3 regions of the Desulfotomaculum sp. genome follow, and region 2 is predicted to be linked to each of the others. Evidence: riboswitches for the same ligand, from Rfam matches in the RefSeq annotation. Region 2 holds a riboswitch; each other region holds the start of a gene.
The links. A riboswitch is a leader RNA that binds a small molecule or an ion and turns the genes downstream of it on or off. The one in region 2 is predicted to bind cyclic di-GMP.
Positions count from the first base shown of each region.

Region 1: it holds a riboswitch for cyclic di-GMP, as region 2 does, so the genes downstream of both, AC1U9Z_RS13365 (hypothetical protein) here and AC1U9Z_RS03410 (hypothetical protein) in region 2, are expected to answer to the same signal.
Region 3: it holds a riboswitch for cyclic di-GMP, as region 2 does, so the genes downstream of both, AC1U9Z_RS09985 (GspE/PulE family protein) here and AC1U9Z_RS03410 (hypothetical protein) in region 2, are expected to answer to the same signal.

Region 1 is NZ_CEVWQM010000023.1:9,879-20,476, reverse strand. It holds gene AC1U9Z_RS13395 (phosphoglycerate kinase) at 27-1,208, opposite strand; gene gap (type I glyceraldehyde-3-phosphate dehydrogenase) at 1,211-2,257, opposite strand; gene rpoN (RNA polymerase factor sigma-54) at 2,380-3,804, opposite strand; gene AC1U9Z_RS13380 (MBL fold metallo-hydrolase) at 3,841-4,851, opposite strand; gene whiA (DNA-binding protein WhiA) at 4,832-5,800, opposite strand; gene AC1U9Z_RS13370 (hypothetical protein) at 5,985-7,073, shown strand; gene AC1U9Z_RS13365 (hypothetical protein) at 7,143-7,400, opposite strand; cyclic di-GMP riboswitch class I at 7,440-7,522, opposite strand; gene AC1U9Z_RS13360 (hypothetical protein) at 7,624-8,223, opposite strand; gene AC1U9Z_RS13355 (tyrosine-protein phosphatase) at 8,277-9,092, opposite strand; gene AC1U9Z_RS13350 (S-layer homology domain-containing protein) at 9,159-10,598, opposite strand, start outside.
Region 2 is NZ_CEVWQM010000004.1:56,857-67,454, forward strand. It holds gene AC1U9Z_RS03345 (helix-turn-helix domain-containing protein) at 1-183, opposite strand, end outside; gene cobC (alpha-ribazole phosphatase) at 282-896, opposite strand; gene AC1U9Z_RS03355 (HDIG domain-containing metalloprotein) at 1,062-1,586, shown strand; partial or broken gene AC1U9Z_RS03360 (ABC transporter ATP-binding protein) at 1,665-1,913, opposite strand; partial or broken gene AC1U9Z_RS03365 (ParA family protein) at 2,117-2,257, shown strand; gene AC1U9Z_RS03370 (ParA family protein) at 2,343-2,660, shown strand; gene AC1U9Z_RS03375 (LytR/AlgR family response regulator transcription factor) at 2,643-3,356, opposite strand; gene AC1U9Z_RS03380 (hypothetical protein) at 3,927-4,343, opposite strand; gene AC1U9Z_RS03385 (hypothetical protein) at 4,574-4,981, opposite strand; gene AC1U9Z_RS03390 (hypothetical protein) at 4,945-5,541, opposite strand; gene AC1U9Z_RS03395 (hypothetical protein) at 5,526-5,756, opposite strand; gene AC1U9Z_RS03400 (V4R domain-containing protein) at 6,180-6,701, shown strand; gene AC1U9Z_RS03405 (sensor domain-containing diguanylate cyclase) at 6,756-8,057, shown strand; cyclic di-GMP riboswitch class I at 8,100-8,189, shown strand; gene AC1U9Z_RS03410 (hypothetical protein) at 8,472-8,732, shown strand; gene AC1U9Z_RS03415 (spore germination protein) at 8,884-9,561, shown strand; partial or broken gene AC1U9Z_RS03420 (spore germination protein) at 9,491-9,696, shown strand; gene AC1U9Z_RS03425 (spore germination protein) at 9,747-9,893, shown strand; gene AC1U9Z_RS03430 (sensor histidine kinase) at 10,029-10,598, opposite strand, start outside.
Region 3 is NZ_CEVWQM010000014.1:56,867-67,464, forward strand. It holds gene AC1U9Z_RS09945 (type IV pilus modification PilV family protein) at 1-265, shown strand, start outside; gene AC1U9Z_RS09950 (PulJ/GspJ family protein) at 229-867, shown strand; gene AC1U9Z_RS09955 (hypothetical protein) at 925-2,268, shown strand; gene pilM (type IV pilus biogenesis protein PilM) at 2,290-3,222, shown strand; gene AC1U9Z_RS09965 (hypothetical protein) at 3,219-3,899, shown strand; gene pilO (type 4a pilus biogenesis protein PilO) at 3,964-4,587, shown strand; gene AC1U9Z_RS09975 (TldD/PmbA family protein) at 4,674-6,125, shown strand; gene AC1U9Z_RS09980 (Uma2 family endonuclease) at 6,168-6,728, opposite strand; cyclic di-GMP riboswitch class I at 6,914-6,997, shown strand; gene AC1U9Z_RS09985 (GspE/PulE family protein) at 7,075-8,751, shown strand; gene AC1U9Z_RS09990 (type IV pilus twitching motility protein PilT) at 8,751-9,833, shown strand; gene AC1U9Z_RS09995 (type II secretion system F family protein) at 9,968-10,598, shown strand, end outside.

The DNA of each region.
Region 1 (10,598 bases), on a different contig from region 2:
TATATAAAAATATTTTGCATGATATTTTATTTGTCCTGCAGTGCAGCTACCCCTGGCAGTACTTTTCCTTCGAGGAATTCCAGAGATGCCCCTCCGCCAGTGGAAATATGGCTGATCTTATCAGCAACCCCCATTTTATTTATAGCCGCCACAGAATCTCCGCCGCCTACAATGGTGGTGCCCTGGGACTCACCTAAAGCTTTGGCCACAGCTTCGGTCCCCTTAGCGAAGGCCTCCATTTCAAAGACACCCATAGGGCCATTCCAAATCACAGTGGCTGCATTGCGGGCTGCAACAGCATAGCGTTCTGCGGTTGCTGGACCAATGTCCAGAATCATCCAATCCGCCGGAACTTCGTTCACTGGTACAACCTTTTGCTGGGTGGTTGGTTCCATCGCCAGTGCCGCCACTGCATCGCCGGGCAACAAGAATTCTACCTTTTGAGTTTTGGCCCGTTCCAGCAATTTTTTGGCCAGCTCAATTTTATCTGGTTCCACCAGAGATTTACCAATGTCATAGCCCTGGGCCTTTAAGAAGGTATTCGCCATGCCACCACCGACAATCAACGTATCAACCTTATCTAGCAAAGTATCAATTACACCAATCTTATCCGAAACCTTGGCGCCACCAATGATGGCCACAAAGGGACGCTCGGGGTTAGAAACTGCCTTACCCAGGTTAGCAAGTTCCTTTTCCATCAAAAATCCCGCCACCGCAGGTAGATATTCAGCAATTCCAGTAGTGGAAGCATGGGCCCGGTGGGCCGCCCCAAAGGCATCGTTGACAAAAAGCTCCGCCAATTCAGCCATCTGCCTGGCATGCTTCTCATCATTTTTTGTTTCTTCACCGTGGAAGCGAACATTTTCCAGCAGCAGCACATCGCCTTCGTTCATCTTGGCAATGGCCTGCTGGGGTTCTGTTCCTACGGAATCATTTACCTTGATTACTTCTTTACCCAGCAGTTCGGACAGTCGTTTGGCTACCGGAGTCAAACGATATTTTTCCACCACTTCCCCCTTGGGACGACCCAGGTGGGAAGCTAGGATGACCTTGGCTCCCTGTTCCATTAAATATTGAATGGTCGGTAAAGCCCTTTGGATACGGGTATCATCGGTAATATTCCCTCCAGCCAAAGGTACGTTAAAATCCACCCGGACAAAGACTCTTTTACCTTTGACATCAACATCCTTGACAGACTTCTTTAGCATGTTTACAGCCCCTTTTCAGCTACCATCAGTGCTAAGTCAAGCACCCGGTTGGAATAACCCCATTCGTTATCATACCAGGCAATTACCTTAGCTAAGTTACCATCAATAACCATGGTAGACAGACCGTCTACAATAGAGGAATTGGGATTGCCATTAAAGTCTTTGGATACCAGCGGCAGTTGATTAAACTCCAGAATACCCTTCATCTTTCCTTCGGCTGCTGCCTTTAGGGTGGCATTAATTTCTTCAGCAGAGGTTGCTTTTTCTAATTCAACCACCAGATCCACAACGGATACGTTGGGGGTGGGAACCCGCATGGCAAAGCCATTTAGTTTGCCCTTCAACTCAGGCAGTACCAAAGCAACTGCCTTGGCTGCACCCGTGGTGGTGGGAATGATGGACATGCCCGCAGCCCTAGCTCTACGCAGGTCCTTGTGCGGTAGATCAAGAATTTGCTGGTCATTTGTATATGAGTGAACAGTGGTCATTAAACCTTTGATAATTCCGAAGTTGTCATTGATAACTTTAGCCACCGGGGCTAAGCAGTTGGTGGTACAGGAAGCATTGGAAATAATGTGGTGCTTAGCAGGATCATATTGATCATCGTTAACACCCATGACAAAGGTGCCATCTACTTCTTTGCCAGGAGCAGAAATAATGATTTTCTTGGCTCCTGCCTCCAGGTGTTTAGCAGCATCGGGACCTTTGGTAAAGCGACCAGTGGACTCAATCACAATATCTACGCCTAGTTCTTTCCAGGGCAGTTTGGCTGGGTCCCCTTCGGCTATTACTTTAATCTCCTTACCATTAATAATGATACTGTCTTCCGTGGCGGATACATCTGCATTCAAAATACCATGCACCGAGTCATACTTTAAGAGGTGTGCTAAAGTCTGGGCATAGGTTAGATCGTTGATTGCTTTAAAATCTAGACGACGGGATTTATGGTTAACTAATGCTACTTCAAACTCGTTACGCTCGATGGCGCAACGCAGCACATTTCTTCCGATACGTCCAAAACCATTAATACCCACTTTAATAGGTGCCATTTGCAAAACCACTCCTTAAAAATTTATTATGTCACAATACATTGTGCTCCTATTAAATTGTATGTCTCATTCAGGAAATGTTTTCAACATTAATCGTAAATTCCCTGCATAAATGATAAATTTTAATATCTTTTTCTTCTGGTTGTGGCAGGAATGCCCAATTCATCACGGTATTTGGTTACCGTTCGCCGAGATATCTTGATCCCCCGCTGTCCAAACATTTCGGCAATCTTTTGATCACTTAAGGGAGCAGAGGTATCTTCCTCTTGAATAATCTCCTGTAAAATCTTTTTTAGGCTTTCTGAGGATACCTGAGAGCCACTGGTATCACTGAGACCAGTGGAAAAGAAATACTTCATTTCAAAGACTCCCTGAGGAGTCTGAATGTACTTATTCGAAGTGGCACGACTGACCGTGGATTCATGGACACCTACTATATCTGCTACTTTTTTTAAATTCAAAGGCTTAAGGCCCTTTACTCCATGTTCTAAAAATTCCCGCTGCAAATCTACTAAACAATTGGCAACCTTATATAGGGTTAAGCGCCGCTGTTCAATACTGCGGATTAACCAAGCCGCTGCATTTAATTTTTCCTCAACAAACTGTTTCGTATTCTGATCTGCGGAACTATTTTTAGATAATACCGTACGATAGGTATTGTTAATGGAAAGTCTTGGAATAGCTACATCATTAACTAAAATAATGTATTGCCCCTCCACCCTCTCCACCACCACATCGGGAGTAATATAACGCAATTCGTCGTGTTGGGTTAAATTTCTACCCGGCTTTGGTTCCAGCTTTTTTAATATATCCGCTGCCTCCTGCACCTCCAGGGGAGAAACATTTAATTTGACAGCAATTTTAGCCAGCCGACCACTGGCCAGGTCTGGTAAATACTCATCGATCAGTACTTTTACAAGTTGATTATCAATCTTCAAAAAATCCAATTGAATCCTCAGGCATTCCTGTAAATTTCTTGCCCCCACTCCTGGTGGGTCAAAACCTTGCAGCACCTTTAAGGCTTCTTCTAACCTTGGTGTTCCTACACCCAGTTGTTCATTCGCATCCTCCAGATCAATACCCAAGTAGCCCCTGGAATCGATGTTGCCAATTAAGTATTGCACAATCTGCTTAAGCTCTTTACTTGCCCGGCTAAGGCTAAGTTGGAAGGTCAAATGCTCTATTAGCGTAGGGGCTTGACTAACAAATTGCTCGTAGCCAGGTTGTTCTGAAATTTCCCTTTGACCCCGTATGGGAGAAAGACCCAGGTCACTGCGATCCTGAAAATATTCTTCCCAGTCCAGATCCAATTCCTTCTTGGGATTGTTGCTATCTATGTCTACATCCTCCTGGGGAGCAGCTATTTCTTCGCCGCGCTCCTGGTCATGATCTTTTACTTCCAGCATGGGATTCTCTAATACCTGTTGCTCAACATATTCCACCAATTCAAGGGAGGACAATTGTAATACCGTGATGGCCTGACGAAGTTCCGGTGTCATAATAAGTTTTTGGGTCTGCTCCAAATTAAGTCCAAAATCGATTCGCAAGATCCATCACTCTCCTTTAGTAATTGCTGTTAGCGTTTATCCATTAACCCCACTATCCTGTCCTGATTCGAGTAATTTCTCAATATTAAAGTGTGCACCGTCATCCGCATAAAGTGTTTTGACCCCGCTCTTTTTCTCCACATAGTAGGCCATGGCGGGGCGTAGATCTTCCGGACGCAGGCAACAATGGTTGAAATGTGTCATAATACAAAGTTTGACATTACTGTTCCTAAGCAGATGGGCTAGCCCCAATGTGGTTATATGCCGATGGGCATACACATTATGACTGGTGACATTGGCAATAAGGACGTCAACCTGGCTAAAAGCTTGCTTAATGTCCTCACGGTAATCCACAATATCCACTAAATCTGTAATAGGTCCCCGATAGGATAAATCCTTGACTCCTTTGGGTGTGGTATAACCCTTGATGTAATTTGTGTCGCTGGTGTAGCCAAGGGTAAGATTCCCTGTCCTTAAAATAAATCCATAATTTTCTTCAGCATGATGGGCTGGTACCGGATTCAGGGTGACATCCCCAATGGCAACAGGCTGCAAAGGTACAAGTTTTTTTACTGCGGGGCCTCCCTTATACCCTGAAAGACTATCCTTGCCCTGATGATAGATGCTGATCAGTCGCTCTCGTTCCAAAACTTGGCCTGGTGCCAATACCAAACCCCTGCGGCAAAACATGCCCCAACACATGGCCTCTATCACGGCCTCTGCACCGGCATAGTGATCCAAATGACCATGGGAAATATATACTCCGTCCAAGGTACCTAAGTCAAAGTCAGCCTCCCGGGCCCGTACCACCGCCCCTGGCCCTGGATCCACATAAAGCCTTACCCCACCCACCGTGAGGATAAAGCCGGCAGTCCGGGGAACCTGGCTAAAAACCGCCTCGGGATTACCGCCAGTACCTAAAAAAAGCACACTGGTACCTGGAGCTGCGGCTCCAGGCTCCTCCCGATGTCGATAATTGCAAAAGGATTCATAAGCAGCGACCCCTGTTTTTTTCCTCAATTCCTGATCAATTTTGTTTAGGTCCATGTTCTTCCTTCCTAGAACGAAGCCTTTCCGCCATACGTTCTATTTTACGCATGCGATGGTTGACACCAGACTTACCCACCGGGGGATCCCATAGCTCTCCCAGTTCTTTCAGGCTGGCATCCGGATGCTCCAAACGGTATTCTGCCGCTTCCCGCAGGGCCTTTGGCAATTTGTCCAGTCCGATGGTTTCTGTTAGATACTTAATATTTTCTAGCTGCCTTACCGCAGCATTGACAGTTTTATTCAAGTTGGCCGTTTCACAATTGACCAGCCGGTTTACCTGGTTACGCATATCCTTATAAATGCGGGCATTCTCAAAATCCAGCAGGGCCGAGTGGGCCCCCATCAAATTCAAACAGTCAATAATTTGTTCACTGCCCTTCAGATAAACCACATGCCAGTTTTTTCTCGGGCTAACCTTAGCGGGCAGGTTAAAGTACTGCATCAGTTCTGTTAGATCCTGTGCATGCCTTAAATTATCTGTAATAATTTCTAAATGATAGGTCCCCTCAGGGTTATTAACAGAGCCACCACCCAAAAAGGCACCCCTTAGATAGGCCTTGCGGCAGCAATCCCGGGAGATTAAGTCCTTGACGATACCCTCTTCCATGAAACTAAAGCCTCCGGCCTCAAAGCCCAGGGCCTTAAAAATCCCATCGATGCCTGGTTGGGGAGGAATACGAACTAAATAAACATTATTTTTCCGCAACCTTACTTTGCGCCGCACCATGATCTCCGTGGCCAGTCCAAATTGATTTTTTAATAGTGTAAATATTTTTCTGGCTACGGCAGCATTTTCCGTGACTATATTTAAAGAAAATCTCCTCATACCGTTAATCTGCACACTGCCATCCATTTTAATCAGGGCAGCCAGTTCCGCCAAACGGCAGCATTGTTTATTTCCAACTACACGAGCTAATTCGTTTTTCGTTACTGCCGAGAAGGACATATCAAACCCTCCACTCCAATGGATATTATACCACAGTTAAAATAGTACAGAATGGTCTGTTGCAAATTTTATACCAAAAATTCTGTAATTGACCGATATGTCTGGTTTGTTTTTTGTTACTAAATAGACAAAGGGCTTTCCTTGGCAATGATTTCCACTTATAATATTCTGGGGAGTGATTTTCTTGCGTAGAAGTTTTGAGCAAATACAAAAAATTATTATCGTATCAGCACTTACCTTAGGCCTTCTGATATCGGCGGGTGGGGTTAGCTACAAATACCTATTTGCGAAGGAGCATAAGGGAGCGACTGCACAGAATGCCTCTGATTTTGCATCAACCTCACTATCTGACAATCTTTACACGAAACTACAGTTAAGTCAGCCCATAAACATTGCGGTTTTAGGATCTAGCGGGGCCACCTCCAAGGAACAGCAAGAAAAGTTGCTGAATAAGCTAGCCACAGAATTTAGCTGTAAAGTATCCCTCTTTTCTCTGGCAAGTATAGATGGCTCCAGTTGGAGTACCTTAATGGCCTTAAATACTTTTATATCCACCAAGCCGGAGATGCCCGACCTGATTATATTATATCCAAGTGCGTCGGATCAGTCTGACATAAGCATGGAGCAATCCCTCGTTATCTATGAAGCTGTTCTACAAACAGCCAGCAAGGCCTTTCCCCAGGCTGAAGTTATATGTATGCAAAGTGACAACCTACCAGAGTCTATGCAAAACTTGACCGAGCATTATAACCTGCCCCTAGTGAAGGGTGATCATGGATTGGCTTTAATCGATCTATTAAAAGAGAGGTCGGCCAAGGAAATTACAAAGAACAACATTGACGATGTAAAACCAATTTCAGATTTTGATCGATATCTGTCCTGGCAGCGAATCGATAAGGCTTCCCTTATCCAGCAAATGGACAAGCCCAATGTTAAAGGGAACGTACCAGTATTGGTTGGGTCACAAAATGGGGCCTTTGTGGAAAGTAATTTTACAGGCAGTGCCGTAGGAGTACGGGTGAAGTGTGTGCCAGATGGCGGCATGGCTAACGTATATGTGGATAATAACAGGTATGGTCTCATCGATACCTATGCCCCGGAGCCTATCATGCGGTATTTCCTGGTGGCAGATGATCTGGCACCGGGCGAGCATCGGATCAGGCTCATCGTGTTGGGCCAGGGACACTACCCATCCAGTGGAACGAGGATTATTTGGCATGGTTTTGATGCAACTGGGGAGAGCCTAGGTAATAATAGGCCGGCTCCACAATAAAATTAGATTATGAAAACAAGGGGAGTTTCGCTTACCACTTAGACAAGTAGTGCGACACTCCCCCTTATTTTAGAAGATATTCTTGCATTTTTGGGCAATCATGATTTGTGCCTCAAGGTTTTTAATCACGGTATCCAATTCCTTATTGTCTAAACTTTGCAAATTACGAGACCCTAAAGCAGCCCTTACAAAGTGTTCAGCCTCGGAGGGCTGATAACCCTCGTCTACTAATTTCTGTTGTAACTTTTCAAGCTTATGCAGTCTGGTCCCTTGATCATTTTTATCAGAAACAAAAACGCCTCTCAGGGCTTTCAAATAAAATGACAAAACATACCCTCCTTGAGCCCCGACTATATTAACATTGTTATCGGCAGCTCGGCTGCCCTAGCTACAGCTTTAGGCCCGTGGCTTTGCGTCCTGCCCTTTCGGGAAGTTTGCCTTTGTCGGAACATATATGATCCTTTTTATAATTATCATTCAACAGATTTTTATATATCCTCTTCTTTCAAGACTCATTTAAGACTCTTGTAACTATTTGATACAAATATGTCTATAATTTACTTAACAGTTGTTGTCTGCGTTCTTTTTTTTGCTGTTGGTAGGCTTGCCGAACCTGTTCCGGCACACTGCTTTGGTAGCCATACTCTTGAAGTTCATTCTCAGCATAGGCAATGGCAGCGTAAACCCGTGCGTCACATTGGGCCTCCATGCCTTGGGCTAGGCCTAAGTACTTTTGAGCTAAGGCAGATTTAGAACCAGTCTTTTGACCAGAGGCAATTTGGTTATATTCATCTTTTGCAGAGGCAACCAAGCCACTTATATTCGCACTATATTCCCCTTGCAAAGAGGATAATTTTTGCTTTAGTCGGTTCTCAATGTCCGCTTTTTTGGAGTTGTCAGTGGTAACTTGTGTAGTATTTTTATTACCAGAGGAAGGTACTCCTTGACCTGCTTTCGTATCTAGTGCACCACCCTTTTTCAATTCCTTTTCTTGTTCCTTTAAAGCTTGCACCTCCGGCAAATCAGAAAATTCTTCCTTCGTCAGCAGCTCGCTTTTTTGCTCTTCCTTCGTTTTACTATCCATATCCGAAGTGGCATTTAGTACATTTCGGTCAAAATATAGATATCCTCCGGCAGCAAGCAAAACCAAACAAACAAAAAATACCCCTATCTTTTTAATTCCCTTCACCACCTTGCAAATAACTAGCGCAGCAAACGGTTTAACCGCTCAAAAAAGCTCACTTTTTTCCTGTGTCCAGCCCTTTTTCTGCTTCGGGGATAGGGCTCTATGTCGCCCTTCTTTATAACTTCACCATTAATTAATTTTGTCGGATTGCCAATAAACAATTGATTGGCCCCTTCCTCCCCCACCAGTTCCACAGCCTCAGCCCAGGCTTCTTTCATTTTAAAAGGCCGCCTTACGGCATCATGAGCATCGGAGGCAATAAAGTCTACCCAGCCAAGGCGGAGAAAATCCTGCGTCAGTTGCTGTATTTTTGACCCAAAGTGACCTGTTAGACTACCGGCAGTAACCTGAACCAGGCAGCCCTTTTCAATGAGCTGAAATAATATTTGTGGGTCTTCTGCTATTTCTTTGTTTCGTTCCGGATGGGCAATAATGGGCTTAATGCCTTTGAGCATGGTTTCAAAGATAACTTGTCCGGCATAGGCGGGAACACTATTCATGGGGAATTCCAGTAGTACATATTTTCCGGTATCATTTAATGTCAGTACACTGCCATTAGCCAGCCTTTGGGGTACGTCTAAGGTTAGATGAACCTCCATGCCAGGTAGAATGTTTAAAGATAATTCTGCCTCATCTAGGGCGTTTTGTAGCCCTGCCACCGCAGATAATACTTCTTGCCTTTTGGTAAAAAAGACCTCAGGGATACAGTGGGGGGTGGCAATGATGGATGTAATCCCTTCCTCTACAGCAGTTTTAGCCATTTGCAGGCTTACTTCTATATCCTTTGCACCGTCATCCAGGCATGGCAAAATATGACTATGAACATCTATCAAATGTATGATACCCCCTGAAAACAAGACCCCGTCAATTAAGACAGGGCCTTATTTTTTCTGTAGATCCTATGATTGGGTAGGTACAAAAACCTTACTGGTGTTTATAATCAAGTCCATCAAATCCACGATAGTTGCATACTTACCTTCATCCCCCTGTACTTCGGAGACCAGGTATTCCTTCATTAAGCGAACTTTACTTCCAGTTATAGTGTCAAACTCCTGTTCAGCAATAAGCTCCTTAAGAAGTTTTTTGTAATCACTATCTCCCTCATTTACAGTGGAATAATCACTTTTGATTCTATCAAAGGCATCTTTAGCTACTGTTTTCAGATCTTCATGCATGCCACTCCGCAGTTCCTTTAAGGCTGCACTATATAAATCAGATTCATAGGAATTGTTGTTAATCACATATTCCCCAGTAAGAATCTCGTCATACATATAGACTAGATAATTATATACAGCCTTTTGAGTTACACCTTTAGCTACTAACTTGCTAATCTGTTCACTATAGGTTGTTTTTAATTCTTTAACCTGTTCAATAACCTTTGTTCTGTTGTCATAACCAGTATCTTCACCTAGGTAAGCCACACTTCTAATGATCGCGATCGTGACCCGTGCCTGTTGATCAGTAACGGTAGAATTAATAACACTCTCAAAGGCCTTTTCAAGTCCAGTATTTTTTAGGGCCTCTATGATTTGATCATCCGTATAGCCTAACAGCCTATCCCTATTTTCCTTTAATTTTTCCCAGTCTTCTGGGCTAATCTGAGCTAAAGCCTCTTCAACAGCATCTAAAATTTCTAGCAAGTTGTTGCCGGGAATGGCTATAGCAGAAGTTGTAATTGTTTTAGCGGGTGATTCTTTCGATGTGAAATTATATTTGTTGCAAGCAACAACTGTATAGGTATATTTAAATCCTGCCGCTAGATTTGTATCTGTATAGCTGGTAACTGCAGTTTCACCAATTTTGTTCTTATCTCTGTAGATCATATACTTTGTTGCGTTATCTACACTATCCCATTCTAAACCAACACTTTGATTAGTAACATTGTAGGCTGATAATTCTCTTGGTGCCGCCACTTTTTTGGAAACACCAACAGGACTTAAGGTAGTTTTAAAAACAACCTTATGATCAACCACCGAAGCCTCTCTATAATCCCACATGCCAGTAACGGTATTATAGTGATATGCTGCAACGGTAGTTCCATCCAAACCATCTGGTAAAGGAAGAGCTATGGTTACTTCTGTACCAGGGGCACCCTCAAGAGTAATATTAAAACCTAAGAAAGGTATTTCAGGATCATTGGGAACAAGAATGTTCGCTGCAATCTCTTCAACTTTTAAACTGCAATCTTTTCCTATTGCAGGGATATCAATTTCCATGGCAACACTCTGACCTGAAGGCAGCTTTACCTCCGCTTTAACCTTTGTTGGTTTATTCACTACTCCAAGGGACACTGAATCACCTAGTGGTATTTCTTTCTCAATTATGACGGTATCTGCTGG
Region 2 (10,598 bases):
ATGATCCTTTAAATGACCGATACATTTTGGAGTTACGCCAAATTCTTCTGCCATTTCTTCATCGCTTCTATTGTTCTTAATTCCTTCAATAAGAGTATCAAAATTTACACCGACTTCATTGGCCTTCGTCTCCAGGCTTGGTTCAGTACTCCAAGGAACCCTTGATCTGATCGATTCTTCCATATCTATTCCCTCCCTACCGATACTACAGGTAGTCTTTCTCGGTAGGAAGTCGATTATCCCAAGAAATCAGAAAAACAAAAACGGGATTAAGGGAGTGCTTATTTTAAATGACAGGTGTCATTGAATAACTCCAAAATTGCCTTTTGTTGGCCATAATATTCAAGAACGGTCAAAGACACATTATCCAAACGTAATTTCCAGAAATGGTTCAAGTCAAAACCCAGGGCATTGGCTACAATGACCCTTATGACCCCACCATGGGACGCCACCAGAACATTTTCTCCGGCATGTTGATTTATTATTCCATTTATCGCCCTTTGGCATCGCTCAGCTAAATCCTGTAATTTTTCGCCATGGGGGATCTGAGTATCAAGTGGGTTGGATCGCCATTGAACACTTAGATTTCCATAGTTCTGTGAAATTTGATCATAGGTAAGACCTTCCCAGACACCAAAGTTTATTTCACGTAAGTCTGGTAGGTAATTTACCTGAGTACCGTGTTCTTTGACGATTATTTGAGCGGTCTCCATGGCTCTGGATAGATCACTACTATAAAAGGCATCAATTTTTGTCTGTTTTAAACTCAAAGCCAGTCTTTCTGCCTGTTGCCTGCCAAAATTTGATAAAGGTACATCCGAATGTCCCTGAAATCTACCCCCGGCGTTCCACTCTGTCTCCCCGTGACGTACTAGGTAAAGTTTTGTTGCCTCCACAACCCCACCCCTTTCTTTATTGAATCACCCGAGTAATTTAATAAAACCTTACAAACTCCGCATTTTACATTGCTTTATTCTACATAAAACATTATATTTACTAATGATATAACTACTTTCTTTTACTAAGTACTAAAATCCTGCAAATAATAGTATGGTGATGACATGATTAACCGGGTAAAACAATTTTGGTTTGCACTTTTTAGTCGTATGAGACCGGATGATATTAAATTTGTTCAGGAATATCTGGATGAAAAGGAAAGGATATTGTTCTTGCGGATGGATAGACCCACTCAAACCCATTGTGTTAGGGTGGCAAAAACTTGCCTTTTTTTATTGCCTGCTAATGATCATTCTATCAATCAGAGACTCCTTGTTAAGGCTGCCTTGCTCCATGATATCGGCAAACCCGCCAATATGATTCGCACAATTGATCGAGTGCTTATTGTCCTGCTGGGAACTTTAACAGCAAAAAAGCCCGCTGACTTACTTAAACAAATAAATCAGCGGGGACGCTTTGCCCAGGCTCTCTCAGCTCATTTAGAACACGCCCAAAGGGGAGCAAGGCTGGCCCAGGAATTCAATCTCGATCCTGCTATTATTTACCTCATTAAAAATCACCATGGCGAGACAAATGGAATAGCTCCACTAGAATTATCAATTCTAAAAAAAGCCGACGAGCTTAATTAGCGGAACCTGGATTAACGCTGGCCATTGATCACGTCATATCTCCCCTGACCATCTGGCAATGACCTCTTAGGATCGTGGTTATAACTCCCAACCACTTGATTCAGCCTGGATCGTCCATAACTTTTTATAAAGGCCGTTTTTGCTGCTGAGCTGGTCATGGCTGCCCCGCTCAACAACCCTGCCATCTTCCAGCACAACGATCTGGTCCGCACCCTGAATGGTTTTCAGGCGATGGGCAATTACAATAACTGTTCTTCCTGCAATTAACTCACTGATAGCCCTTTGCACCTCAACCTCATTTTCAGGATCAAGGGAGGCGGTGGCCTTACAGTAATATACACAACCACGGGAATCCGCATAAACACTGGGTTCCGTGAAAATAAAAAAGTTCCACCATCACACAAATCGCCACAAACAAGTAGTTTTACATCGTAAAAACGGTTCATGAGGTCTAAGGATAGCTCAACTGTCCCCCAAAATGAACCATTATTGAAGGAGGCGTTTTTGTGAATGATTGCAGAATTATAGCTATGGCCAATCAGAAAGATGGCACTGGAAAAACAACAACATATAACCTTGGAATTTCCCTCGCAGAAAAGGGCAAAAAAGTTTTATTAGTGGATAATGATCCTCAAACCAATCTAACTACAGCTTTCGGAGTTGAAAATCCCGACGAGCTCAAATGGTCGCTGCATGATATCTTGACTATGATTATGGATGAAAAGCCCTTACCCGACCAAAGCGAGTATGTTCTGCATGGTGAAGCCGCTAAGACAGAAATACGACTACATCATTATCGACACGAAGCCATCCCTGGGACTGTTGACTATCAACGCCCTCGCTGCGTGCGACAGCGTTATTATACCGGTAAATCCGCAACCCTGGTCAGCAAACGGACTTGCTGCACTGTTGAATATTATTCTAAAAATACAGAAGAAGTTTAATCCTTCCATTCGCGTTTCAGGAATCCTCATAACTATGACAGATGAAAGAACGAATCTTTATAAAAAGGCTATGGGACTGATTGATGAATATTTCAGAAATAAAATTCGGATATCAGTTCTTTTGATATAGATTCAAAAAAGCTTTTTTAACCCCATTGGCATAGGTAATACCCACGGGAAGCTCTTTTCCGTTTTGCAAAACAACGTGGTGCGAACAAAAGGTGGTAATATGCAATAAGTTCACGATATAGGAGCGGTGTATCCTTAAAAAACTATGGTCCTGTAATTGATTTGCCAACTTTTCCAGATTACCGTTAAATCGGGTTTCTGTGTCTTTGTAATGTACGGTAATAAGGCGCTTTGAAACTTTAATATAGGCAATATCTATTTTAGGTACGGCTATATTGCTATCGCAAACGTTGCAAAGGAGTAACTCCTTTCTTTTTTGCATGGAAAGCTCCACTGCTCTTACAAATACCCTTTCAAACTCCTCCTGAGTTGTTTTCCCTTTGATCAAATACTTGACGGGCCTGACCTCAAATGCTTCATATACATGTTTTTTGCTATTGGTCAGGAATATAAGGGAGGTTTGATAACCGTATAACTGAAGTTGCCGGGCAGTTTCGATTCCGTTCATTCCTTCCAAATGAACATCCATATAAATAATATCTGCCATAAACTTTTTTACGGCATCTAAAAGTGCTTCTCCACTTTGAAAGCACTGAATATCGATTTGAATATTATGTTTTCGCGAAACATTTATCAGTAGCTCTCTGTATTTTCGGGAAGTCATTTTATTGTTTTCACAAATACAAACATAAATCATATCCATCCTCATATTCGCTTTATTTCTTGAAGTTATGTATGTATCAACTTCCATTATTTAAGAAATTGATATCCCGTAATATAACAAATGCAGATTTATTTGCTCGCTGCTTTGTATCTAATTATCATTTTTTTCCCAATAAGCTTGAGAACCCAGAGCAGACGGGACGATAAAAAAAGATGCCGTCGCTGCCATAGCGTGTGTCACGCACGATGTCTTTCGCAGATTCCAACGCCTATTGTTAGTAATTTCGCCCCTTAAGAATCTTTGGTAACTTACGTCAAGCACTCCGACCATACTTTCTAGAGCAGACTTGATTCTATTGTCGTAGCCCTGTTCCGTGGCTTTGACGGACCGTTCATAAGCCTTGGTCAGATTGACATATGAGATTGCCTATAATAACAGGATTGTCACAATCAACAACATGCCTGTGAACAGGGCCAGCTTTCCTCTCATTTGCAGCTTGATATTCTTTGGTTTCACCATTTCGATTTTCCTCCTATGCTTAGTGGAAGTTTTATGCCACTCGATTTCATGAATATACGACAGATTTTACCTATATTTTTGCTTTTATAGATATCGCTTGTATTGAATTAGCATTTTATTGTTCCCAATAAGAGGCTGGAATCGGTTTTCGTCGTCGGATATTGTCAGGTTCTCACAAAAATCAGTATACATCTCCCATAACTTCTTATCTTTTTTGATTGCCTCGTAGTCTATTTCAATCCCATCGAAACCGTCGCGCTCGGCCAGCATCAGAATGGAATCGATGTGTCTACTCATTACTTCTTCCTGTGAGAACAAATCGTACAACACTTTTGTATCCTTTAGAGAGGGGCTTCCGTCCACATTGATTTTATCATTCACTATGGACAGGTAGTGTTTCATACCCGGATTTTCAGCTTTTAATTCACGATAGATACGGGTTATTTCCTCTGGGATCATCAGCTCATTCTGGGCATCAAAATATGTTGCAAAGTGAACCACTCCTTGTAAAACATCCTGAAGTAGATAGGTTTCTTCAAGGGCTGTTTCATTGCTCCAGTAGGTTTCCCATGCAGTCAGGATTGCCGGTCTTTCTCGTCCAGTAGTATTCTTTGGCTTTAAGGTCTCTGATCTTCAGTCTTCCGGTGAGCTCCCCGAATGCCTGCCACAGCGGCCGCACAGCAATAACAGTCCTACGACAAAGAGTAAACAGAATAAAGGGAAACGTCGCTTCATGGATAACTCACCATCAGGTAAGGGGAAAGAAGCTGGAATTTATATGTGTCCAACTGATCTAAAAAATTGTCATAGCGGTCAAAAACATTGATATAGGAAAGGCGGTATCCGTTGCTGCCCAATCCCCAGAAAAAAGAGTCTACCAATGTCTTTAAATCCTTGGGGCTTAAAAATTTTGCATCTTTAAGTTCCAGATTATTGGCGTAGGTGTTCTGGACAAAGTTGTATGTATAGAGATAGCCGTTATGGTAGGTAAAAAATCCTTTTATTTTGGAGTCGGTAACCTTAACTGGAGTACTGTTCCCATTTAAAAGGGTGCTGTAAATATTTCCATCCGAACGCTCGTAGTAGAAGATGGTATTATCTACTATGATGTAACGACTATAAACATTCCCCTGACGCACATCAGAGCCATCCGGGTTGAAGCTGTGTATGCAGCTGAGGAAGTATCACCATAATCAGCCGGAGCAGAGTAAAAGTACAAACATCCCTCGGAAGATACCTGCAAATAATAGTTGCCAGCTCTCATACGAGCATTTTTCAAAACAAAAGTATTTATAGCGTTTTCCTCAATGTCATAGCAACTAACAGAAAGTGCATCTTGAGTCAATAGGAAGATTTGTCCGTCGTAGATTGTCATCGCAGCGTCCAAGCTGGAAAGTGACTCATATGTAACTTGAGGACTACCGCCGTCAAGGTTCATGGATATTAGTTTGTTCCCTGGCCTTACGGTTGAATCGCTATATAGCACATAGAGCTTATCGTCCACTGTCAGGATGTCCCAGATGGTGACTGAATAGTCGCTGCTGGTAGCGGTTCTTGCTGTGTAGAGGTAGCTAAGGTTTGTACCGTCGGTACGAATCCGATACACATCAGCCTGTTTGCTGAAATAAATCCAACCATCCATAAGATTAAGATTTTGGATTTGATAGTCACCAGAAGTATGTATTACCATAAACACCATTCTCGCACTACCACTTTCGCCTGTTTCACAAGACTATATGGTGTTTTTTCAGTGGAAAACATCATGTAATAAAAGTAGTCGCCATCCGTCACAAACATTTTTGATTCAGCGTTGGGATATCGACCATATTTTACTGATTCCGCCGCCTGTACAGGTGCAACGAAAATTGTGAACAGCAGACATGCTAACAATATAGCAATCAGACTTTTTTTCATTTTCAGTTCCTCCAAAAGTAAATAATTATTAGTAGTATCTGTATTCTTGAAAAACACCTCTTGATTCAAACAATAGATAATATATCAGCCTATAAGAATGCCGCTGCAATCTTGTTCCAATGAGGCTTTTTATGTACCCAATTTCTCCTGGTCCACGCCGCTTTATACGGTAATAACAACAGTGAACCGTCCTGAATCAGGTTTCCGGCGTCATCACACCGGAACATGGTCACTTCATTGTTCCGTATGGTAGCAATCAGGCTGTTTCGGTAATATCAGTAGTGCCACTTCACTAATTCGGAACAAAAAAAGGCAAATTAAGCGCATAACAGAACACAGCATCCTTTAGCCACTTTATACTTGTACACGCGAGGGCAAGAATATGCGCTCAATTTATTTCAATAGCTAAAGGAGGGCAACATAATGCAATATACAAACAAACCATCCAAGTTCACGTGGGAGGGGCTCGGAGATATTGGCGCTGGTAGGGAGACTATGGGCCCGGACATGCCGATGCTGGTTTACCGCCTGTTTCAATATTCGTTAAGGGATATCCTGACTCGTGAATATGACGAGGAAACTGCCAGCAACCTGCTTCGGGCAGTCGGATACTTAGCCGGTAAAGAGTTCGCAAAAAATGTACTGGATCTTTCCGGTGACTTTGATTTCTTTATTGCCAACCTGACCAATAAGCTCAAGGAGCTAAAAATCGGCTATCTTCGAGTTGAAAAAGCCGATTTGGATTCGCTATTCTTTACCTTGACGGTTGCGGAGGATCTGGATTGTTCGGGCCTGCCCATTACCGGTCAAACTGTGTGTGATTATGATGAGGGATTTATTGCGGGAATTCTGGAAGTATACAGCGGGCATCCTTTTACGGTCAGAGAGATCGACTGCTGGGCAACTGGTGACAGAATATGCCGATTCTACGCAACGTCTAAGTAGGTTTGATGTTATAGATGTTTTATAAAAATAATTTTGGAGAGGAGGTGGGCAAGGATGGACGATGAAAGTAAAAGAGCACTGGAAGAAATGCAAAATGTATTGGAGAAACTACTATCCGGACAGCAAAAAAACGCCACGGAAGTGCATACTCTCATACCCGAATTGCAGACTCTTGCCGCGCAAATTAATCAATTGATACAGAACCTGAATGAAATGAACCGTCTGGCACTGGACCTCTCGCAGGGTAAGTTGGATGGTCCCATCCCTCCCCGGCATAACTATATGGCCAGCCCACTAAAACAGCTCCACTCTCAACTGTCTACATTTATATGGAGCTTACGTCAACTGCGGTCAGGATATGTTGTCGGCAAACTGGAAGGGCCCGGCGAACTATTTGATATGTTTAACGAGTTGGTCGATCAGGTGGTGGCGGCCTCCACGCGGGAGGCAGGCAGCATCGGCAATTCGAATATACCCATACCCTTTAACAGTTGGCGTTATCATCAGATTTTAAAGACACTTGATTTACTCCATGTCTTAGTATTGGAGGTAGATGGCAGCGGACATGTAGTTTACGCTAACCATTCGGCAAAGGAACTATTTGGTGATATAGACTATATCTCAGAGCAAACGGAAAGCAATACACTGGGGCTTATCGCAAAGAACATTACGATAAGCAAAGAAGAAAATACATTTCCGGTTTCCCGAGAGGTTTATGAGGAACGCAACAACACATGGTACTGGGTCACATCCAACTGCTTTTTACTCCCTACTGGGCAATCATTTTACTTCAATACGATTGAAGACATTAGCGAATGGAAAACCAACGAACATCAATTAAAGATGTCGGCCACGGTGGATGAGATGACTGGTACCTATAACCGTAAATCCGGACTGCGAGAGCTTGAAAAGATACTGGCCCGTTCAGACCCTTCGAAAACTTACTGTATTGCTTTTATTGATATTGATGGCTTGAAAACCATAAACGACAATTACGGTCACAGTGAGGGGGACTATACGATCAAGAGTATTGCAAAGGTGCTTCTCTCTTCCATCCGCGGTTCGGATATGGTCTGCAGGTATGGTGGTGATGAATTCTTGATTATTTTTAGGGACTGTACGGAAGAGGTCGCAAAAACAATTATTACAAGGATGTACGAGAAACTGAACAATCTAGATCGTAAAAATCCCAAGCCCTACACGTTGTCCTTCAGTCATGGAGTAACTCCTTTTTCTAATAATCCAAGACCTGCCTATAGGGTTGCCGACCTGCTGGACTTGGCTGACAAAAAGATGTATCAATGCAAAAACCAAAAAAAGCAGAAAAAAGCAAAAGGTAAACCTCATGATGGTTAATGTACAGCATCATAGTTTACTGAAAGACAGAAAAGTGACTTATCACGATACTAGAAAACCGGCGGAAACACCGGGACGCAAAGCAAGAGGGCCTAATCCTCCAACCAGAGGAATGGCAGCCTGGCCGCCGAATTTGATAAAGCATCAAGGCTTTTTGCCCCAAATAAAGAGAGTGCCGCTTGACTGCAACATGCTCTTTTTATTCTTAGGAAAAACCAAAACTGAACATTCGCTTACCTGGATACCGTTCCTTTGGTTCCTTTGTACCCAACTGGTATTTTTTTGTTCCCAATTAAGGTTGGGATTGAACGACTTTTACATATAAAAGAAGAAAATTATGCCAATAATTATATAAAAGGAAATCTCCATTGAAAGGATATGACCTCGATTGTTTTTGGATTTTTTAAGCGAAAAATGCGATACTTAAGCAATTCCGTACACTCAAAGGGTGATGAGCCATCGAAAAACAGCGATGAACAGGAAAGCAAAATAAAAGAAAAGCTCCAGGATAACCTGGATAGATTGAAAATCATGTTGGGCGACAGCAACGATTTAAAGATGCACCCATTCCGGTTCGGGACAAACAACTCCTTTTCGGGAGCGCTGGTGTTTATAGATGACCTGGTTGACAACCCGACTTTAACCAATGCTATTCTGCGCCCGGTGATGAGCTGACAGCCGGAGAATAAACAGCCTCTGGCTAGACAGGAATTGCTGGAGGCACTCCAACGGAGGTCCTATGCTCCGGTGATATCCGAACTGTCCAGTCGCTGACTACTCTCACCGCGAGCTACCTGTCTGGTGACACAGCGATCCTTATTGACGGATGTACCTCTGCGCTTGTAGTCAGCACCAAGGGCTGGAAAAACGCACTGTTTCCGCACCCCAGTCTGAAACTGTGGTGCGGGGCCAGCGCGAGGGATTTACCGAAAACCTGCGCACAAACACATCACTCATCTGGCGAAAAATCCGCAGTGAGCAGCTACGTGTAGACCACATGACTGTTGACCGCAAGACCCAGACCGATGTGTGCCTGATGTACTTAAGCGGTGTGACCGACCTCAAGGTAATAAAGACAGTTAAGGATCGCGTGAGTCAGCTGGACGTGGACTCTATTTTGGAGTCGGGCTATATTGAGGAATATATCGAGGATGCGCCTTTTTCGCCATTTGCTACCGTAGGCTACAGTGAGAAACCCGATGTGGTCGCGGGTCGCCATCGTGGTCGATGGAACCCCCTTTGTGCTAACTGCGCTGATGCTGTTTATCGAAAGCTTCCAGACTGCCGAAGATTACTATGCCCGCCCACTGTACGCCAGCGTGACATGGATATTGCGTTTCATTGCATCTTTTATAACGGTGTTCGCTCCATCCACATATATTTCGTTGACCGCATTCCATTAAGAACGGATCCCTACTACGCTACTGTTTACGATTGCAAACGCGCGCAAGGGAACGCCATTTCCGGCTTTAATAGAGGCACTGATCATGGTATTTGCATTTGAATTTTTGCGCGAGGCCGGAATCCGGCTACCTCACCCAGTCGGTCAGCCATCAGCATCGTAGGCGCGCTTATTATGGGTGATGCGGCCGTAGCAGCCAGTCTGGTCAGCGCTTCCATGGTGATCACCTCGCTATGACAGCGGTGGCCGACTTTCTGGTACCAAGTTAAAATGACTCCAGCTCTATTCTGAGATTTGTAATGATGGTTCTGACTGGATTTGTAGGCTTTTACGGTGTTGCGATGGGATTCCTGGCGTTGCTGGTCCATCTTTCCACGTTGACATCCTTTGGAGTATCCTATTTCGACGGTTTCGCCGTTAAGAGCAATATGTAAGATTCTTTAGCGCGTATGCCACTCTTGTTCACCACATCCTTACTAGGTCATGGAAACATCCTGGAAGGAACGGCGTTTTTTCTCCATGTCCAATTGGTCTGCAATTTCTTATTTCGTGTCCTGAACATGGTGACGCTACGATGAAGCTTTAGGGATACAGAGCCTTATCCGGAAGATTTTCTTTACCTGGTCTGGCTCAATGAATACCAGGCCACCGAGACCTTCAATCGTCTCAGTTACGATCCGTAAACCAAGGCCATGAAAATCCTTGTCTTCCTTGGTAGTTTCCGGCATGTCGTTCACCATGTTAAGATCACCGTTAAACGAATTGGAAACCTCAATGGTTATCCAATCCTCGTTTGCATCGCTGGTAATCTCAATGTACCGATCCGGGCCGGATAGCTTATTACAGGCGTCGATGGCATTGTCAATTATGTTTGAGAAAACACGGACAATATCCAACTCTTTCATGATGTTTTCAGGGAGATGTGTGACCGCCGAAAAGCGGATGCCTTTTTCTTCACAACTGTTGGCTTCATCCTGCAATATAGCGTCCAAAATAATATTGTCGGAATAAGTTTTATGAACCAGTACATCACGCTGCATGGTATCATGAATTTCGTCCAGCATTCTTGCGGCCTTTTCAAAATCCTGATTGCGCATCAGGATTTTGACTGAAGTCATCAGCTTCACATAATCGTGCCG
Region 3 (10,598 bases), on a different contig from region 2:
TAAGGCCAAAATAGAAGAAATAAAGGCTTTGGGTTGGCTGGAATTTAAGGCCTTGTACCTAGCGGATCCTGCTTATCCAACGGAAATAGAGCCGCTGCCCTTTGGTCCTGAGTATATGGTCGATCCCCAGCGGGATTTTACCTATCGAGTGAAAGTATGGCCAGGGGAAACAAATCTAAGCTATACCATAGAAGCAACGGTGTATTATAAGGAAGCAGGAAAAGAAAAATGGCAGACCCTTTACACCGAAAAATGCCGCCGATGATGCTAAGAAAGATCCTAAACCACAGAGGATTTAGTCTTATCGAAGTAATGATTGCCATGGTTATCTTGGTGTTGGTTGTCAATGCTGCCTACGGATTGCTGTTAAGCAGCCTGTCCTCCTACCATCGCCTGAGCCGTGACAGTGATGACTTGGCCCAAATGAGAATTGCCATGAACCGCTTGGAAAGGGAACTAAGGGAAGCCCGCTGGCTAACCACCAACACCAGTCCTACCGTACTAAAGTTTCGTCTGCCCAACCACATGACCGATGCCAACAAACGAATACCGATCACCTATGCCAGGGATAAGATGATCTCCTATTATGTTAAGAACGGTGAACTGCTTCGCCGTATCTATGACATTCCTGCCAGTGGCTTTGATGGTGCAACACCCAACCGGGGCGATCCACCGGGCCGCTTGAATGAAGGGGTTAATATCATTGCCCGCAATATCCAATCCCTGGAACTGACCTATTTTCCCATAGAAACACCGGACCATTCTTATAAAACAACTGTAAGAATTACCCTTAGGGGCCAAGCCTCCGGGGCCAAACCCATTATATTAACCTCAACGATCCACCTAAGGTCTCAGAAGGGATGGTGAAACCATCTGAGAACCAAATTATCCAATTCAAGGGGCCAGGCACTCATCTTTGTCAGTATGCTGCTACTGCTGTTAAGTATTGTCTGCGCCGCAGCACTTAAACTGATGCAGAACGAAAAACTTACCCTGAGGGGTTCAGAGGAAGAATTACAGGCCTACTATCGGGCAGAGGCAGCCATGGAAAAGGTATTTTCCATTGTTAAAGACAACGCTGTGGTTATAGAACGATTTACCTTCAACAAAACCTACGGCAGGTACGAGTTGGAAAGTTTACAAAAAACACTGTCTGGTAAGGATGCGGCCAGCATTGCTTCTTTAAGAACGATCCCCAACCTGAATATTACCAAAACCTCTGCCAGCAGCAATGTCTGCCAGCTTAGGGTTGAAGTATCAGCAGAATATTACGATGCTAAAAAATCCTTGGTAGCAAATATTAAAGTAGGTTTACCTTTGAATCGTTTCCAGGGAATTTTTGTCCAAGCCTCTCCTGACATCCAAAATAACGCCAGCCTGCAAACCCCTCTCTATATCCTAAATGATGTTCAATGTCAACCAGTGGGCACCTTTGGCCAAAACATTTATATCAAAGGCAATTGTCTTCTTCAGCCAGGTACTGATTTAACAACGGACACATTAAAAATTTTGGGTAACGTAACCCTGGCCAGCGGTGCTCAAATGAAGGGAGAATTACAGGCCAAAGGAGATCTTTTAATAAATGGAGATATTTTGGGCGGACCGGTCAGAAGCGAGGGTCATGTTATCGTGGAGGAGGGTCATGTTGGTAGCCCCCTTGTTTTGGAGGATGGCAATATAGCCTGGGATGGGTATATTTATGCCGGCAAAACCATCTCTCCGGAAACCTCCTCACAGTTTGGTCAGGCCTATGCCAATCAGCCACAGATCATAAACCACAGCTTTTTGGAATATCCAAACATGGATCTAAATTGGTATGGCAAGAATTGTGATTCCTTTTATGCTGGGGATCAAGTCCTGCGGGCAGAGGACTTAACCGAAGGGATTCATTATATTCAGGGGAATGTTACCCTTACGGGACTTTATCAGGGAAATATAACCCTTATTTCCTCTGGGATGGTTACCATTGCCGCTGGCGCAAGTCTGCGAGCAGCAAATGCAGCAAAGGACTCCCTTTTCATCCTGGCCAGGGAGAAGGTTCTCGTGGAAAGTCAAGCTCAGGTTGATGCCTTGGTCTATACCGCTGGGACCATGCAGTTGGCTAACCAGGCGAGGTTGGCTGGGGCTGTTATTTGTCAAGAGTTTATTTGCCATGGTGCAGCAGTCGTTAGCCAACCGATCCTGAACAATATTCACCCTACCTGGACCACTACAGAAATTGAAATCCTTTCCTGGCAAGAAAAATACCCGGTATTTCCCAAGAATTAGAGGTATGAGGAGTATATAAAAGTGAAGATATTTTTCCGGCATCTTTTTAAACAAAGCCCTTGCCTAAGGGCAGTGGATATCGGAACCTATGAAATAAAGCTCATTGAGCTAAGAATGAGTAGAGGTGTTCCCCGGATTCATAAATATGCCAGTATAGCAACGCCTCCCCCCAGAGAAGGTACGTTAGCTGAGGAGGCAATAGCCCAGGTCCTTGCCAGCTTAACCGAATTGGCAGGTGTTAAAGGCAAGGAGGTAATCACAGCCATATCGGGTGCCAGGGTGATTACCAGGCAAATTAAAATACCATTTATGGAGGAGCGGGATTTAGAGGATACTGTAAAGTCCGAGGCTGCGCGGCATATTCCTTTGCCGGTGGAAGACCTGACTCTGCGTTATGTAAAGCTAGGCCAGGAAAAGGAGGAAGGTACGGACCAACTTAACATCATGTTGATTGCTGTTCCCACGGCCCTGGTGGAACAATATTACCACATCTTTTTCATGGCAGGCTTGACCCTTAAGGCCATTGATTTGCAAGCCTTTGGACTTTGGCGGTTATTTGGCAGACCTGCCAGTCCCAGCATACTGGCAATTTTTGATATTGGTTTAACCTATTCTCAGGTTTTAGTGCTGCAAGCGGGGGAGATAAAATTTCTCAGGGGCATTACCCTTGGCAGCAATGCCGGCATTCATAATCTGGCATTGGAACTAAAAAGATCCTTAGACTACTATTGCGGACAAAGGGCGGAAGAAACAATCGAAAGGGTCATTCTAACCGGCGGCGGTTCTAAGATAAAGGGTGTGGAATCATATCTAAGCAATAGCTGTGGGATACCCATTAAGGTGGAGATACCCACCTGTTGGCAGGTCTATGGTAAAAAAGCGGCCCAAGATTTACCCTATGATCCTTCCTACGCAGTTCCCTTGGGTCTGGCCCTAAGGGAGGTAGACGTGTGAAGTATCAGGTAAATCTCTTGCCTCCCTATCTGGAACCACAACAACCAACAAATTATGGCAAAAAGCTGTTTTTAACCACTTTAGCCGGCCTCTTACTTTTATTGCTTTTCATTGCTTATGGAATTTTTTATACCAAGCTCACCCTACTGCAAAGACAAGTGGATCGGGAAACAGTGGCGTTGTCTGAGCTTCAGGAAAAAACGAAGTCCCTGCAAAATTTAATAGCCAGCAACAAAATGAAAGAAGAACAATTCCTAGCCCTTTCCCAACTAGCTCAAAATCCTTTGCGCTGGTATGACCTGCTGCGTGAGATACCTCTGGCGTTGCCAATGGATACTTGGCTTACGGGCATTGAGATAAAGAAGGTAGAGAATATTTCCAGTGAAGAAGGATTTGTCTCAGCTATTCTGGGCAACCAGGGCAAAACCACAGCCCAGGAGATTCCCCCAAAAGAGTCAAAGGAAACGGTCATCAACACCCCTCCGTCCCCGCCGGTGCCTAATATACTGTATATTTATGGTGCCTGTTGGGTTATGGGCTCTGTGGGTGTGCTGGTGGATAACCTGAGCCAACTACCCCACTTCCAAAATGTCAAATTGGTGGAGGCAAAATATGATCGGCAAAGGGGAATGATAAAATTTGAACTGGTGGCCCAAATTAAAACCGCTCAGTCCTAGGGAGAGGATATGGCTCCTAAGCCTCCTTAGTTTACTGCTGTGCCTGGGTTTTTATAGGCTGGTATTGGAAAAACAAATAAATCAATATTTCGATCTGGAAACCAGGCTGCAAGGTACTCAGCAAGAGTTAGCCAAGGCCAGCAAGGTTTTAGCAGAGGAGAAAAAGCAAAGGGAACTGGCTGTGGCAGTGGATAATAAACTTAAGCCAATGATTTCTTTGGTTGATACCCGTCTACACAAAGGGGACGCTCTGGCCTACTTAAATTGGCAGGCCGATCAAAATCACACCCACCTGCAAGATCTCAAACCTTTGCAGGTAGTGGATAAAAAGCATTATTTAGAAATGCCCTTTACCCTAAAGGTTCAGGGCACCTACCAGGATGTTGTTAACTATATTAAGGTGCTAGAAAGCTTACCTAATATTTCGGAAATACGCAGAGCAGAATTCCGTCCCCTGGATAAAGAAGTCCGTGCTTTGGCAAGAGAAGCCATCATTACAGCAGAGCTAGACCTGGTTGTTTTTTCTGTTAAAGAAGGAACCAGAATTCTAGATGCAGGTAAAGAACTTTCCGAACGCTGGCAGGTCGGCCGGGATAATGCCTTTCAAGGTGTGGAACCTCTTTCGCCGCTGGAGGGTATGACCATACCCAATGGAGAGCCTTCCCTGGAGGAACTAATTGGCAATTAGTGAAATATAATATAAAATGTACACATAGATTCAATTTAATAGGTAGAAACTAGAAAGAAGTATAGGGATTACAGGAGGGACCCAGTTTGGTTGATAAAAACGGTTTAAAAGAGGTCTTAGGTGTTGCCCTGTCCAATGGCGGCGACTTTGCTGATGTTTTTATAGAAGAGAAACAAAGCATTGGTATCGGCATGGAGGCTGGCAAAATCGAGCGGGTTTATTCTGGCTTGGATGCCGGAGCGGGTATTCGGGTGTTATCCGGGGAGGTTACAGCCTATGCCTATACCAATGACCTGACGAAGGATGGTCTACTGGAGGCGGCCAAAATAGTCAGTCATGCCGCCAAGGGAAGCAAAAAAGACCTTAACCTGGACTTAACTTCAATTAAGCCCCTGGTTAATTTTGAAATTAAAACCCGGCCGGAAAGTGTGCCCACCACCACCAAAGTGGATTTAGTGAAAAGGGTGGAAAGGGCCGCCAGGGCTGTGGATAAGGATAAGATTAAGCAGGTTATCGTTGGCTACGGCGATACCGTACAAAAGGTAACCATTGCCAACACCGAGGGGACCTTTGTGGAGGATGAAAGAATCCGTACCAGGCTAGTTGTCAATGTGGTTGCTTCAGAGAATAATGTCATCCAGACAGGCTATGATGCCATCGGCAGTCATGCTGGTTTTGAATTGTTTGAGCAGTATAACCCCGAGGAATTTGCCCAGGTTGCCGCCCAGCGTGCAGTGAATATGCTTGAGGCAGTACCGGCACCTTCCGGTAAAATGCCTGTGGTAATGGCCGGGGAAGCTGGCGGCACCATGGTTCACGAAGCCTGTGGTCACGGCCTGGAAGCAGATTTGGAGCAAAGGGAACTGTCTGTTTACACCAACAAAAAAGGCCAACAGGTGGCCAATGAATTGGTTACAGTGGTGGATGATGCCACCATAACCAACCGTTACGGTTCCTACCGCTTTGATGATGAAGGGGTGCCCTCCCGGAAAGTTACACTGATTGAAAAGGGCATCCTGACCGATTACCTGTATGATCACCTGACAGCCGCCAAAGAGGGCCGGGAATCCAACGGCCATGGCCGCCGGGAATCCTATCAACACAAACCCATTCCCCGCATGGGCAATACCTACATTGCCCCAGGCAAAGAGGACCCAGAGAAAATTATCAAAGACTACAAAAGCGGCCTGTTGGTCAAAAAAATGGGCGGTGGTCAGGTCAATACCACCACCGGGGATTTTGTCTTTGATGTGGCAGAGGGTTATTTAATTAAAGATGGAGAAATCGGCCAAATGGTGCGGGGAGCAACCCTCACTGGCAACGGCCCGGAAGTTCTGCGCATGGTAGAAAGGGTTGGTTCCGATCTGGGCTTCACCATTGGCACCTGCGGCAAAGACGGCCAAGGGGCCCCTGTATCTGACGCCCAACCAACCATGGCCATTAAGGAACTGGTTGTAGGCGGCACAGCCCACAGTGATGAGGATAATAAACTTAGCCGCAAATTGGATGAAGGCTTTGGGAAGATCAGAAGAATATAGAATCGTTAAGGACGGCTCAGGCCGTCCTTAAAAGTTTACTTATCATGGTGTTATGATTTCAAATATTTTAGTTAATTCAAGCTGAAGGCCAGGAAAAAGAGTGGAAGTTAAAAGGGTTTCCTCACTAAAGACGCCAGCTTTTTGTAAATCACTGTCACCCTGAGTAAAGGTTTCAATGAGTCGGTTATCAGGGTCAACAATCCAATATTCTCTAACACCATGGGCAAAATAAAGCCTTCTTTTATCGAAGCGGTCACGCTTAATGGTTGAGGGGGAGAGTACCTCTACGACTAAATCAGGTGCACCTTGAATATTTAGTTTTTTAATAATAGAAAGCCGTTCTTTCGTAATATAGAGGATATCCGGTTGAAGTATATTGTGATTGTCAAATACCACATCTGTGGGAGCAGTAAAAACTTCCCCAATGCCATTTTCATAGACAAAACTATTTAAAATAGTGTACAGTCGTCCTACCACCCTTTGATGATTCACACTTGGCGAAGGTACCACAAATAACTCCCCTTCCAAAAGTTCATACTGTTCTTGACCATTTAATCCCATGTAATCTTCATAGGTATACAGCTTCTGGCTGACCTTCCTCATCTCGTTCACCTGCCTTAAAATTTAAGACCTAATATGCTTTGCAATATTTTAACACACCAATCCTATTTTACAAATAATTGGAAAAGCATCAACTGGCTAATTTTTTTATTTATAAGCATTCTAAAAAGGATATTGTTGACAAAAAGAGAATAATTATAAAACACATTAGATCTTTGTAGTATATTAAATAATAGGGGCATACTTCGCGAAAGTGAAGGACGCAAAGCTTCGGGCCTAAAGACCCAGTCCATGGCAGCCGGGTTGCCTTAGGATATTTAACGAAACCTAAGTTTAAGTACTGGTGGTTTCGTTTTTTGCGTTAATAAAAAGGAAACAGGAGAGGTCTATGAAGTTTACGCGGGGTTTTTTAGGAACATGGTTAGTTAATGAAGGTATTATCACCCAGAAACAGTTGGAGGATGCCCTGGAATATCAAAGGCAAAACCCGGAAAAGACCGGGGTTTTAGGCAAGGCTTTGGTACATTTGGGTTATTGCTCCGAGGATGATATAGCAAGGATTATCGCCAAGCAGGCAGGGGTTCCCTTTGTCTCTTTGGAGAAATACAACATCGACCCGGCAGCGATTACGACCGTTTCAGTTGATGCGATGAAACGCTACCGAGCATTTCCCATTGGCTTTAATAATGGCAAACTGTTGGTGGCCATGCAAAAACCCACGGATATTGTTGCCATTGATAATATACGTTCCTTAACAGGTCTTGATGTTATGCCCGTGTTTTCTCCGGATAGTGAACTGGATGTGGCCATTGAAAAATACAGCCGGGAAGCCCTGGGATTTAATAAGGTAGAAGAAGAAACGCCACAGCTTGAAGAACTTACAGAAAACATAGATGACGACCAAAAACCAGCTGTGCAGTTGGCTAACCTGATTTTATCCCAGGCTGTGGCTGCTAAGGCCAGCGATGTCCATATTGAGAGATATGAAAAACGTATGAGGGTGCGCTTTAGGATTGATGGTGTATTGCATGATATTATGGAACCGCCGGTAAAGATGCATGCCACCCTGGTATCCCGCCTTAAAGTAATGGCCAATCTGGATATAGCCGATCGCAGGGTACCCCAGGACGGGCGGATGTCCCTTAGAATTGAAGGAAGACCCATCGATATTCGTGTGGCTACCTTACCAACTGGTTATGGTGAAAGGTTAACCATGCGCCTGTTGGATGGTTCAGCTAGGGTGATTAGTCTGGAAGAACTTGGTGTAGCAACAAAAATACTTGAAAAATACCGCGATCTTCTAAAATTACCCTATGGTTTCATTTTAGTAACAGGCCCCACCGGCAGCGGCAAAAGCACCACTCTATACGCCAGTCTCAACTCCCTTGATCGGGTTAGTAAAAATGTCATTACCATTGAAGATCCTGTGGAATATCGAATGGAGGGGGTTAATCAAATTCAAATTAATCCCCAGGCAGGGCTTACCTTTGCCTCGGGTCTTCGCTCTATCCTGAGAAATGACCCGGATATTATTATGGTGGGTGAGGTTCGCGATCATGAAACTGCCAAAATTGCCATTGAATCAGCCATGACTGGCCATATGGTTCTGGCCACCTTACATACCAATGATGCCCCCGGTGCCATCACCCGATTAACTGAAATGGGCGTTGAACCTTTTCTGATTGCTTCATCCCTCGTATGTGTTTTAGCCCAGCGCTTGGCCAGGGTGCTTTGTCCCCATTGTAAAGAAAAGATTCAGTTAGCCAGGGAAGATTTGGCCAAGATTCCTGATTTCCCCTTTGAGGCTGGCGAAGATCGGATTACCCTATATAAGCCAAAGGGCTGTATGAGGTGCAGCAACACTGGCTTCCGTGGCAGAGTAGGTATCTACGAACTATTATTTGTTACCGAGAAAATTCAACGCCTGGCCCTGGCCAAGGCCTCAGCCAAAGAAATAACCAAGGCTGCTTTGGCTGAGGGTATGGTTGTTTTGAGACAAGATGGTTTGTTAAAGGTAAAACAAGGTATTACTTCTTTGGAAGAAGTATTAAGGGTGGTCGTATAATGGAAAACAGAAAGGTACCGGATATTAATGAAATATTAATACGTACCGTAGGGATGAATGGTTCGGACCTGCACTTAAACGTGGGAACCCAGCCGGCAGTTCGTGTTTATGGTGAACTGGTACGGATGGAAGATGTACCCAAACTGATGCCAAAGGATATCGAAAATATCATTTACCCTATTCTCCAGCCCCATCACCGGGAACAATTGGGGAAGGAATGGGAATTGGATTTTTCTTACTCTATTCCGGGCATTAGCCGTTTCCGCGGCAATATCATGTGGCAAAGAGGAACCCTGGCTGTTAACTTCCGGGTGGTAGCCATTAATATCCCCAAGCTTGCTGATTTAGGTTTGCCGCCAACGGTTAAGGAATTCTCCCGGCTGCCCAGGGGGCTAGTGCTGGTAACCGGGCCCACTGGCAGTGGTAAATCCACTACCCTGGCCTCAATTATTGATTTAATCAACGAGGAAAGAAGCTTAAATATTGTAACCATCGAAAATCCCATTGAATTTTTGCACAGTCATAAAAAATCCATTGTCAAGCAGCGGGAGGTGGGCATTGATACCCATTCCTTTGGTAATGCCCTAAGACATGTGCTGCGCCATGATCCGGATGTTATTTTAGTGGGAGAAATGCGTGATCTGGAAAGTATCTCCATTGCTCTTACCGCTGCAGAAACAGGACACCTGGTATTTTCAACCCTGCATACCCAAACAGCCACCCTGGCTGTAAATCGTATCGTCGATGTGTTTTCTGACAGCATGCGCAGCCAAATCAGACAGCAGTTGGCAGACTCCCTGCAGGCGGTCGTTGCCCAGCAACTAATGCCCAGGACAGACGGTAAAGGAAGAACCATCGCAGTGGAACTTTTACTCACCAACCCCGCCGTCAGAAATTTAATTCGCGAAGGGAAGGAACACCAACTTTACACGGTTATGCAAACCTCTCGCAACAGCGGTATGCAGACCATGGATCAAGCCCTGGCCAACCTTTGCCTAACAGGAAAAATTAGCCGCAATATGGCCCTCGAACGCTGTGTTGACAAAATCGAACTAGAACGTGCCCTAAACAGAGGGTTTTAGTTTGTTAGCAGAAAGCAGAAAACCTAGGTGCCAGGCTTTTGCCGTAGAAAAAGCCTGCAAACCAAGCTAACCATACAAGCGAGCAAGGGCCTGGCGCCGTCGAACATAACCCAATTAACAAAGCAGGTGGAAAAATGCCTTTATATTCCTACGAAGCAATGGATAAACTTGGCAACCTAATTGAAGGAAAATTAGAGGCAGAGGACCAATGGTCTGTGGCTTCCCGTCTCAATAAGATGGGTTACACACCCTTGGAAGTGGAAGAACTAAAGGAGTCAGCTCTGAAAACCTCCTTTGGCAGGCGTAAAGTTAAAATCGGTGAACTAGCCTTTTTCAGCCGCCAACTGTCAGCCATGCTTTCGGCAGGCATTCCTTTAACCCGTTGCCTTTATACCCTCAGCGAGCAAAGCAGCAACCCTTTGCTGGCCAATTGTGCCGGTGAAGTGGCTGCTAAGGTGGAGAGCGGTATTAGTTTTTCCGAGGCCCTAAGTTCACATAAAAATATTTTTTCCGACATGTACATTGAAATGGTCAAAGCCGGGGAACTGAGTGGGTCCCTAAACGAGATTTTAACCAGGCTATCCCTCCAACTGGAGAAGGATAAGCTGCTCAAAGATAGTTTAAAGGCTGCTACTTTTTACCCTTCTGTGGTTCTAACCTTCGCAGCTCTAGTAGTTATCGCCATGATGTTTTTTGTGGTGCCAATTTTTATTGGTATGTTCCCCCCGGGTATGGAATTGCCCCTGCCCACTAAAATTGTGGTGG